DNA from 2 places in the Shewanella sp. 6_MG-2023 genome. Region 2 is predicted to be linked to the other one. Evidence: riboswitches for the same ligand, from Rfam matches in the RefSeq annotation. Region 2 holds a riboswitch; the other holds the start of a gene.

Region 1 (5,836 bases), on a different contig from region 2:
GGGTGCTAGTGGAAATTCGACAGGCTTAAATGGCACACAAGTTTCACATGGACAGCTTTACATAAATGCAAGCTGCCAAGAATCTGCGGTTGAAGTGATAGATTTCTGTGATCATGTTGTGATGTTACAAACGGTGAATGCAACTAGCACTGAAGTAACTAGCACTGAAATAATGAGCACTGATGTAATTAAAGCCCAAACATTACCGCTGATCTGTGGGCTGATCGACAATCAAAATAATCACGGTCGCTTTTTAAAACAAAATTCTGATAACGAGTTTAAAAAGATACTGACATCACCATCGAGCATTATTGTTGCAGGGCTACATGTTGTGCTGGTGTTTATGCTATTTTCCTTAGCTGATAACACCATTAGCCATTTTGTCGAGATCAGCCGTGAACAAGCCGTTAAAGCTGCGACATCTGAAAGTAACAACCAAGAAATAAAAGCCTACTTTTTAACGGCTGAGCAAATTACCCAGCTAGCTAAGACCCTGCCAAGTGAACAAGCCTTGATTGAAGAGGTCGTCAGTGAAGTCATTACCAATGAAGAAATAATCGATCAAACTATATCGAACAAACAAAGTACTAATAAGGTTGTCGATACAAGCTCAATAGCGCCTGCAGTTGCAACTAGCCCAAAAGATACTGTCAATCAAAAGGCAATTTCCCCAAAGCCTATTGACCAAAAAGATATTGACCAAAAAGCTGTTAACCAAAAGCCCATTGACTACAAGCCCATAATTGAAAAATTGCCAATAGCAGAAGCAGTGCAAGCCGAAACGCACCAGTTCGATTGGTCTTCAGTTGATAGCATGTATCTGCAGCAGCAAAAAGATAGCAGTAACGAACATCTATTTAAGCCACAATTGTTTAATGAAACCATCTCAGAGGCCAATACCATAACAAGCGACAATTTATCGGCCATCAATCAAGCTAGCCATTCCTTTATAAATAAACTCAATCAACAACAAGTTAATCAGCAAATAAGTCAGCAAGCCCATTTAGCGACTTCTGTTAGTGGTGCCAGCACCAGTGAGTTAACCCCTGAAATGGATGATATAGAGTTAATAGTAATAGAAGATAAGCGCCAACCAACTACCCTCAATCATCGTTTAGATCCAAATAGAATTGTTAAGATTGGTGAAACTTGCCATCGATTGGTGGCATTACCAACCCAAATTAACCCTTATGCCGAAGGCTTAGATTTAGGACACCCATGTGAAGGAGGCAAAACAAAAAAAGCACTAGATAACGCCATTCAACAACGCTTATCGAAACTTAAATTACCTTGAACTGTTCAGACTTTCACAAAAGATTTATTTCAACAACATCAAAAATGAATAATATTTATCAAATTTATTTATCAAATTATTTCTGTATTAATTGGGTCTTAATCGCTTGGTTGTAAATTAGATCCATATATAACAGTATTTTAATTAGTGAAATAATTTAACTCATATTCCAATTCGAAAATTGTCAAAGACTTGTATTTTATTAAATAAGCTGACTATACTGCAGCCATCTTGTCGGAGTGCCTTTATGGCTGAGACCGTTTATTCGGGATCCGTTGAACCTGATCAGGCTAGAACCTGCGAAGGAAACAAGCAGTTAATTTGCTTATTTTTACCCTACAGTCAGCAGCAATTTTATAGTGAATGGCTGCGTGGCTAGATCATAAATATTAGTGCAAAATAAAAGATAGAATTAATTAAAGCAGAGTTATTGCTGAAGTTAATTTAACCCGCCATTTGCCGATATTTAAGGTCCAAAGTTAAGGTGTAAATTCAAGTCAATTACAGAGTTAATGTTAACTCGCTCGTCATCAACAATTCTCCAGGCAAGCAACTCTATTTTTTTATTTTGAGGTTGCTTATGTCAAATCGTCGTGAAACCCGCGCTCAAGCGCAAAATTTTATTGAAACCCTAAAACCTTTACAGCACCCAAATTCTGAAAAGATCTATCTGAGCGGATCCCGCCCCGATCTGTTAGTGGGCATGCGTCAAATTCATCAAAGCGATACTATCCTTGGCGGTAGTGAAGATGCGCCCGTTACTGAAGCCAACCCAGCCATTAAAGTTTATGATTGCGCCGGTGCCTATTCAGATCCTGATGCTGAAATTAATGTCCGTTTAGGCTTAAACAAGTTTCGCCAAGCTTGGATTGAAGAGCGCGAAGATACAGAGCAACTTGATGGAGTTAGCTCTGACTTTACCCAACAGCGTTTGGTTGACGACGGTTTAGATCATTTGCGTTTTGAAGCCCTTGTTCGCCCTAAAAAAGCCAAGTCAGGCCGCCGCGTTACTCAAATGCATTACGCTCGTAAAGGCATTATCACACCTGAGATGGAATATATTGCCATTCGCGAGAATATGGCTAGAGAGCAAGTCACTGATGAGATTTTGACTCAAAAAGCCCCCGGTGAAGCTTTTGGCGCTCACATTGGCCAGCCTATTACCGCTGAATTTGTCCGTGATGAAGTTGCCCGCGGCCGCGCCATTATCCCGTTAAACATTAATCATCCAGAAGCTGAGCCAATGATCATTGGGCGTAACTTTTTAGTCAAAGTTAATGCCAATATTGGTAATTCTGCTGTGACGTCTTCAATTGAAGAAGAAGTTGAAAAGCTGGTCTGGTCAACGAGGTGGGGCGCTGACACTGTAATGGATTTGTCTACGGGGCGCTATATCCATGAAACCCGTGAATGGGTCATTCGAAACTCTCCTGTCCCCATTGGTACAGTGCCCATCTATCAAGCGTTAGAAAAAGTAAATGGTGTCGCTGAAGACCTAAATTGGGACATTTTCAAAGATACCTTGATTGAACAGGCAGAGCAGGGCGTCGATTACTTTACCATCCATGCTGGGGTACTGCTGCGTTATGTACCAATGACGGCAAAACGTCTTACTGGCATCGTTTCTCGTGGTGGTTCCATCATGGCAAAGTGGTGTTTAAGTCACCATAAAGAAAGTTTTTTGTATGAGCACTTTAGAGAGATTTGCGAAATCTGCGCTGCCTACGATGTGTCATTGTCATTAGGCGATGGTATGCGGCCCGGCAGTATTGCCGATGCCGATGATGAAGCGCAATTTGCTGAATTAGAAACCTTAGGCGAGCTGGTTAACATTGCTTGGGAAAATGATGTGCAAACCATCATTGAAGGCCCAGGCCATGTACCGATGCAGCTCATTAAAGTGAATATGGAAAAGCAGCTTGCCCATTGTGATGAAGCGCCTTTTTACACACTCGGCCCACAAACCACCGATATTGCGCCAGGTTATGATCACTTCACCTCAGGGATTGGGGCGGCAATGATGGCTTGGTATGGCGTGGCCATGCTGTGCTATGTCACTCCTAAAGAGCATTTGGGTTTACCGAATAAAGAAGATGTTAAACAAGGACTTATCGCTTATAAAATTGCAGCTCATGCTGCCGATGTGGCTAAAGGTCACCCTGGTGCGCAAATTCGTGATAATGCCTTATCAAAAGCAAGGTTCGAATTTCGCTGGGAAGATCAATATAACTTAGGCTTAGACCCAGATACCGCTCGTGCTTATCACGATGAATCGCTCCCCCAAGAGTCTGCCAAAGTTGCGCATTTTTGTTCTATGTGTGGGCCAAAGTTTTGCTCAATGAAAATCACTCAAGAAGTGCGTGAATACGCTGCAAAGCAAGCGCGTGATCAGTTACAAAAGGTGAACGTGCTTGACGCTAGCGAATTTAAACACCTGCAGGCACACTCTAATCACAATGTTAATTCCGTAGACGCAAGTGCAGATATAAGCGTTAGTAGCGGTGTAGATATTCAATCAGCCATGGCACAAAAGTCAGCTGAATTTAAAGCCACAGGCTATGCAATTTATCATCCGTTACCTTCTAAGCCAGACACAGCAACAAGCGCAGATTTAGCAGTTAAGACCACTGCTGAATTAGAGGCTTAACCATGAATGTTTCACAACCACATAGCTTAGAAACCATGTCGCCCATCGTCTGGACTATTGCCGGTTCAGATAGTGGTGGCGGCGCCGGCATACAGGCAGATTTAGCAACTATAAATGACTTACAGTGTTTTGGCTGCAGCACAATTACCACTGTTACTGCGCAAAATTCGGTGGCTGTAACACTAGTCGAGGCTGTGTCAGAATCCATCTTATTGGCACAGCTAAATACACTTGCTAGCGATTTAGCGCCAGCAGCCATAAAAATTGGCTTAATTGCCAATCAACAACAATTGGCACTCATTGCTAATTGGTTAAAGACATTTAAAAGTCAGAGTTTAGCTAACCAGCTGATCCCGATTATTTTAGATCCTGTCATGGTTGCCAGTAGTGGTGATAGCTTAAATGAGCGCGCAAAAAAGCCGTTAGATTTTAGCCCTTTTAAAGGTCTAATTAGCTTAATTACCCCTAATGTTAGGGAGTTACACACGCTGACTGATACTAACAGCGTGGAATTTGAACCTCAGTGCACAATTAAAAGCCAAAGCCTAGACTCAAGTGATGGTTTTTATAGTGCGGCAGCGCAACTGGTTAAACAGCTTCATTGTCATGTGCTCGCCAAAGGCGGTGATGCAGTATGGCAACAAACCAAAGCCAATGATTTGTTCATTTGCCGTAAAGTTCACGGCGTGAGTGACGCCCATCAATATCAAGCTTATTGGCTTAATAGCGAGCGAGTTAATACAAGTAATAACCATGGCACAGGTTGCACCTTATCCACTGCGATAGCATGCTTTTTAGCCCATAACTATGTACTTCATGATGCCGTTGTGATGGCAAAAGCATATGTACTCAAGGGATTAGTGTGCAGTGAATCATTTGGTAAAGGCGCAGGGCCAGTGGCAAAAACCGCTTGGCCTGATGAAATACAATACTACCCTGAAATTACTGCCGTAAGTGGCGCTGAAATTAACAATTTAGGCAAAACACAGCAAGAATTAGCTGCTGGTGGAAAGTTTAGCAATGGATTAATAAATACAGCTCAGGGCTACCTAGATTGCCGCTTTCCTGCGCTGCATAAGGGCATTGGTGTTTATCCGGTTGTGGATGACGTGACTATGCTGCAAAGCGTGTTAGAAGCCAATTGCATCACAGTGCAGCTGCGAATTAAAGCTAATGCTGTCAATGAGGTCTCTAATGATGCTCAGCAAACCAAACTAGTACAAGATATTAGCCGCGCAATAGCTCTGGGTAAGCAATATAACGCCCAAGTGTTTATTAACGATCATTGGCAACTGGCAATACAGCTTGGTGCATTCGGGGTTCATTTAGGTCAAGAAGACCTTGAGTTAGCTGACTTAAATGAAATTTCAGCGGCAGGGCTAGCCCTTGGGTTATCTAGCCACAGCGTATTTGAAATTCTATTAGCTCAGCAATTAAATCCATCCTATATCGCCTTAGGGCATATTTTCCCAACGACCACTAAGGTGATGCCGTCAAAGCCTCAAGGCTTAGCAAAATTAGCACGCTACAGTGCATTACTTAACAACGTATGCCCAACCGTGGCCATCGGTGGTATTGATGCAAGTGTTATAACGGATATCAAAGCCACTGGGGTTGATAGTGTTGCCGTGGTAAGAGCCATTACTGAAGCAGAAAACCCTGCCAAGGCTTATTCATTGTTAGAGCAGCAATGGCATCTAGCGGCTGCACAACAACCTCAGCAACAACCTCAGCAACAACCTCAGCAACAACCTCAGCAACAGCCAAGGCAATTACATGTAAAATCCCACAAGCCATCAGTGAAACTAAAGCAGTGTGAGCCAGTGTCATGACGATTACACAACAGCGTCAAGCTAATAAGAGTGGGCTCACTTCCAAGCAGTTTATCAAGTATG
Region 2 (5,836 bases):
CAACAATGATTTTCACTACTTCGATTATAATAACCAAAAGGATGATCAATCATGGCTGAAGAAACCATTTTCAGTAAAATTATACGCCGAGAAATTCCTGCCGACATTTTGTTTCAGGATGAGCTCGTCACCGCTTTTCGCGATATAAACCCACAGGCACCAACACATATTCTGATTATTCCAAACCATTTGATCCCCACAGCCAATGATGTAAAAGCATCTGACGAACTGGCATTAGGGCGAATGATGACAGTTGCGGCAAAGCTGGCTGATGAAGCGGGTATTGCACAAGATGGTTACCGCTTAATCATGAACTGTAATAAACACGGTGGCCAAGAGGTTTACCATATCCATATGCATCTACTTGGCGGTAAGTCACTTGGGCCAATGCTAAGTCGGTTGGATTAATACTAATAACATGAAAATAAACAGTGATTTTTTTCCGTTAACCGGCGTAGCAAGCCGATTTGTTAATCAGCTTGCCCATTGCCGTCGATTGAATATTAGTGCGTTAGAAGCCAGTGAACATCACGTATTACTGGAGTTGCCTTATAGCCAAGATATCATTGGTGACCCAGATACTGGGGTGATACACGGCGGTGTGGTGACTACGATAATTGATACCGCATCCGGCACTTCTGTTGTATGCGCTATTTTAGAGAAGTATAAATCCTTAGAAATATCGCCAACCTTAGATTTACGGGTTGACTACATGAAACCGGCTGAGCCAAACAAACCGCTGTATGCATTTGCAGAATGTTATCGTTTGTCGGCCAATGTGGCGTTTACCCGTGCGATTGCTTATCAAGACAGTATTGATGATCCTATTGCGCATGCTGTTGGCTCATTTATGCGTATTAGTCCAGAAATGGTGGGTGAAGAGTTTAGACAAGCTTTGATGGGCTGCGCTGATGAAGCAAGTGCAGTCAATTCAGCTGCTAATAACCAGCCTGATACTCAAAGTGTTGAAGTTATGCAGGCAGGCAATGCCAGTTTAACTGTGGGCGATATTAATGTTCATGATGTGGTTAAGCGGGCCATTGATTTAAATGACTATAGTTATTTATTAGAGAAAGTCCCTTATACCCAATTTATCGGGATGAGTGTTGATCGCTTTGGTGATGAAATGGTATTTAAGCTGCCAACTAAAGATGACAACATTGGTAATCCTATTCTGCCAGCCATACATGGCGGGGTTATTGCTGGATTTATGGAAATGTCGGCGATTGTGCAGTTAATGGTATTTATGCAAGCTAAGAAAGTGCCAAAAATTATCGATTTTTCAATTGATTATTTACGTGCGGGTTTACATCAAGATACGTTTGCTGAATGTAAAATTACTCGTCAAGGACGCCGAGTTGCTAATGTTAGCATTAATTGCTGGCAGAAAAATCGTAAGCAGCTAATTGCTACTGCGAGAGCGCATTTCTTGCTTGATCAGTAGAAGTAACACACAGTTGATGCATAGATGAGCAAGCTGTTTGACACTGAGCCGACCATTTATTTTTAATACTTAAAAAAAGGAATTAATGATGACATTAAGAGTAATAATGATATCGCTAGCGTTAATGCTATCAGCCTGTGCTAATCATACCGCGGGAGTCATGGTTAGCTCTAATAGCGAAGTGAGAGTTGATAATAACTCTTTTGCGAGAAAAGTCGCTGTTGAGCAAGTCAATGTCAGAACGCAAGCGGATTTATTGCAAGGTTCTGCATTAATCATTAGCAAGGTGTCAACGGATTTAAGGCTGCAATATAAGTTTACTTGGTTTGATGTTGGTGGCTTTACCATTGAAGATGAAGCAAGCAGCTGGAAGTCATTAAAGCTACATGGCAAACAACAAATGCAGGTTAGCGCCGTTGCCCCTAATGCCAATGCAAGCCGTTTTGAAGTATATGTAAGAGAAGCATTCTCTAACTAAGTGTATCTTTTAAAATATAAAACACGCTTAATTGCGTGTTTTTTGTTTTATAGGCTTAGCTAATCATAAAAATATCTATGTGATAATTTTTTGTACTTAAATAGTTAATAAAAAGTGCCTGTTAGTGCTGTTGCACAGATGAAGGATAGTTTATAATCCGCCGCGCCAAGGGGTGTTTATCGTGTTGATAAACTGAGATGTCTAAAGACAAACCCTTAGAACCTGATCCGGCTCATACCGGCGTAGGAATAGGCTGCATGCTTTGCCGTAAATGTTAGTCATTAACTCAGTCATAAACCAAGTCGTAAACGAAAAACGACACCAATTTAATAACTGATAATTGTAATGACAGTCATGGATGCACATAACTAATTCACTATGCTTGCCGGATCTCAAAATTATAATTTGAGGTCCTATGTCTGTAATAAAATCTAAATCGCCACTAGCGATTGCCATTCTTGCCGTTTTATCCACTTCCGTTGTCGCTCAAACAGAAAATGTTGAACGCGTGGCGCCCGCTGCTGAAAAAATGGAAGTCATAGTGGTTAACGCTGACTTTAGTAATATAGCGCTAGAAAAAGTGCCATCCAGTGTTACCGTCATCGATAGCCAACAATTGCAAGATGAGGGCGCTCAACATTTTGAAGATGTATTAAACTCTATTGCTAATTTTAACTGGTCTGGCGGCAGCTCTCGGCCTAAGTATTTCCAGATCCGTGGTGTGGGTGAGCAAGAAGAATATCAAGGTGCACCAAACTCTTCAGTCGGCTTTATTGTTGATGATATCGACTTATCCGGTATTGGCATGGTGTCAAGCATGTACGATATGCAACAAGTTGAAGTACTTCGTGGTCCGCAAGGCACACAATATGGCGCCAATGCGTTAGCGGGTCTTATATATCTTAAAAGTAACGATCCCACCGATGTGTTTGAACATGGTGCACAAGTCTCCCTTGGTGACGATGACTTACAAACCTTCTCAGGTTTTAGCTCAGGCCCAATTACCGATTCTGGTAAATTACTTTACCGGGTGTCCTTAGAGCAGCACTCACAAAATGGTTACCGCGACAATACTTACCTTGAACGTGAAGATACCAATGCCCGTGACGAATTCACCGCCCGAGCTAAATTGCGTTGGTATGCAGCAGATGATGTGCAATTGGATTTAACCTTGCTTCATGCCAATTTTGATAATGGCTATGATGCCTGGACGTTAGATAATAATGGCTTTGAAACTATTACCGATAAGCCTGGTGTTGATGCGCAAAAGACCACTGGTGCTGGCTTAAAAGCCACATTCAGCAGTTTTGAAAAGTTCGAACTCACCTCGTTAACTTCATTTGCACAAACCGATCATCACCATAATTATGACGGCGATTGGGCCAACCCTGATTACTGGGATTCGAAACAATGCAGCATTTATGATGATGACTGGAACGTGATTGGGACTGAGCCATGTGTTTATGATTACACCTGGGATAAACAGGGTGAGCGTAAAACCGTGTCACAGGAACTTCGTATCAGCTCAAACGAAGCTGGCCGAATTTTTAACGATTCGACTGATTGGTTAATGGGCTTATATGGCATGAACCTTCAAGAGGATAATGACTTATATTCTGAATACAATGGCTGGCCAGATGAAGTGCTGCAATCGGAATATGAAGCGACCAACTATGCTATTTTTGCTCAAACCGATACCCAGTTTAGTAATGGTTATGTATTTTCAGCTGGGGTTCGTTTAGAGCGCCGAGAAAGTGAATATTCAGACAGTAATGGTGATAAATTCTCACCTAGCGAAAACATGTGGGGTGGTCATTTAGCGCTATCTAAACCCATAAACCAAGACCATAATACCTATCTGCGTATTGCTCGCGGTTACAAAGCGGGTGGCTTTAACATGAGTTTGCCAGCTGAATTAGCCGATAAAAAAGAGTTTGATACTGAAATCTTATATAACTACGAGTTAGGGCTCAAATCTTCGTGGTTACAAGGTCAATTAGATACCAACTTGGCATTCTTCTATATGGATCGACGCGATCAGCAAGTGGCGGCATCACAACAAGACCCTGATGATCAGCAGCGCTTCATTCTATTTACCGAAAATGCAGGTAGTGCTGAAAACTACGGCGCCGAAATCGACTTTACCTACTATGCCACCGATAACATTCAATTCTACGGTAGTGCAGGTTGGTTAGAAGCCACCTATGGTGATTATCAATACAAGGATAAATATGGCAATGTCGTAGATTTAACAGGTCGAGAGCAAGCCCATGCGCCAAAATTTACTTATAGCGCAGGCATGAGCTATGTCAGTGATTCTGGCTGGTTTACCAATTTAAATGCTAGCGGTAAAAGTGATTTTTACTACTCTGATAGTAACGAATCAAAGTCAGACGCTTATACTATTTTCAATGCTCGAGTGGGTTATGAAACACAAATGTGGTCAGCGTATTTATGGGGCCGCAACTTATTTGACGAGCAATATGGCACCAGAGGCTTCTACTTTGGTAATGAACCAGACTTAGATTGGGCCGATAAGCAATATGTACGTTTCGGCGATCCACGTCAGCTAGGTATTACCTTAAACGTCAAGTTTATGTAGCTTGACTGCAAACTATGTTAATTAAAGGGGGCTGTTAACCTGTTGGGTTACAGTTGATTTATTTAATAATAACAATACTTAACACTAAATTGCCGTCATGTTTTGAAAAGTTTTTTACCTTAAACTTTGATAGACTATGACGGTATTTTTATCACGATTAAGGAATTTCCATGAAATTGACTGCCGAAATCAGCATGTATCCATTTAATGAAAACTATTTAGACCCGATAAAGTGGTTTATTGGCCGAGTAGATAGCTACCCTAATATTGAACGTAAAACCAATGCGATGGCGACTCAGGTGTGCGGTGAATACGCAGATGTGATGGCCATGCTAGCAACCGAAATGGAAGCGGCCCATCAAAAATGGGGCAAAGCAGTATTTGTATGTAAATTTATTGGTGGCGAGCTTGATTTAAGCCACACCGAATAACCTGTAAATTCATCATAGTAATGAAATAGTAGCCAACGTTATGTTATCTGAGATCGTTCAATCAATACAAATTGCCATTACTGAAGTGTCTGTAATGACAGGCTGGGAAGCTGTTGCAGTGATTCTGGCAATTGCGTATTTGATATTAGCCATGAAAACCAATATTTGGTGTTGGGCGGCAGCCTTTGCCAGTACTGCCATATACACAGTGCTGTTTTGGAATGTGTCATTGTTGATGGAATCAGTGCTAAATGTATATTACATGGCGATGGCGATTTATGGCTTTTGGCTGTGGCGCTATGGTGCTGACAGTCGTCATCAAACTGAACTGCCAATTATTAGTTGGTCTCTAAACAAACACTTAGTGATTATTGCCGTTACTAGTGGTGTATCCTTGATTGTGGGCTACTTAATGGCCACAAATACAAGTGCTTCGTTTCCATATCTTGATGCATTAACAACCTGTTTTGCGGTGATGACTACTTATCTAGTGGCGAAAAAGGTAATAGAAAATTGGTATTACTGGATGGTGATTAATTCGCTATCAATTTACTTATACCTTCAAAAAGGTTTAATGCTAACTTCTGGTTTACTTATCCTGTATTTATTTATGGCTGTCAGCGGTTACTTTATGTGGCGTAAAAAAATGCTGCAAAATCATGCACCAGATGATGCAGCCTTAGCAAGCTAATGGCTATTTAGATAATGAGTCACTTTAACCCATGGCAATGGCTACCTGCGGATATTAAACGCCAATTACCGAATATATTAGCCGATAAGATTGAAGCAGATTGTCATGGGGTTAAAGTGTTATCTGATGGATTAAGTAACCAAAACTTCCATATAGCCTTAAGTGATAGCGATTGGGTATTACGGGTTAA

What was found. Region 2 has a riboswitch for thiamine pyrophosphate ahead of Q4533_RS03965 (TonB-dependent receptor). Riboswitches for the same ligand answer to the same signal wherever they lie in the genome.
Region 1: another riboswitch for thiamine pyrophosphate. It lies ahead of thiC (phosphomethylpyrimidine synthase ThiC); the one in region 2 lies ahead of Q4533_RS03965 (TonB-dependent receptor).

The regions. Positions count from the first base shown of each region.
Region 1 covers NZ_JAUOQU010000024.1:59,570-65,405, reverse strand. Annotated here, with positions in the region: gene Q4533_RS14345 (hypothetical protein) at 1-1,294, shown strand, start outside; TPP riboswitch at 1,520-1,619, shown strand; gene thiC (phosphomethylpyrimidine synthase ThiC) at 1,875-3,941, shown strand; gene thiE (thiamine phosphate synthase) at 3,944-5,773, shown strand; gene Q4533_RS14330 (HesA/MoeB/ThiF family protein) at 5,770-5,836, shown strand, end outside.
Region 2 covers NZ_JAUOQU010000004.1:126,085-131,920, reverse strand. Annotated here, with positions in the region: gene hinT (purine nucleoside phosphoramidase) at 52-408, shown strand; partial or broken gene Q4533_RS19680 (PaaI family thioesterase) at 419-802, shown strand; gene Q4533_RS19675 (PaaI family thioesterase) at 974-1,444, shown strand; gene Q4533_RS03970 (YcfL family protein) at 1,533-1,922, shown strand; TPP riboswitch at 2,081-2,189, shown strand; gene Q4533_RS03965 (TonB-dependent receptor) at 2,338-4,524, shown strand; gene Q4533_RS03960 (hypothetical protein) at 4,695-4,955, shown strand; gene pnuC (nicotinamide riboside transporter PnuC) at 4,996-5,646, shown strand; gene Q4533_RS03950 (phosphotransferase) at 5,661-5,836, shown strand, end outside.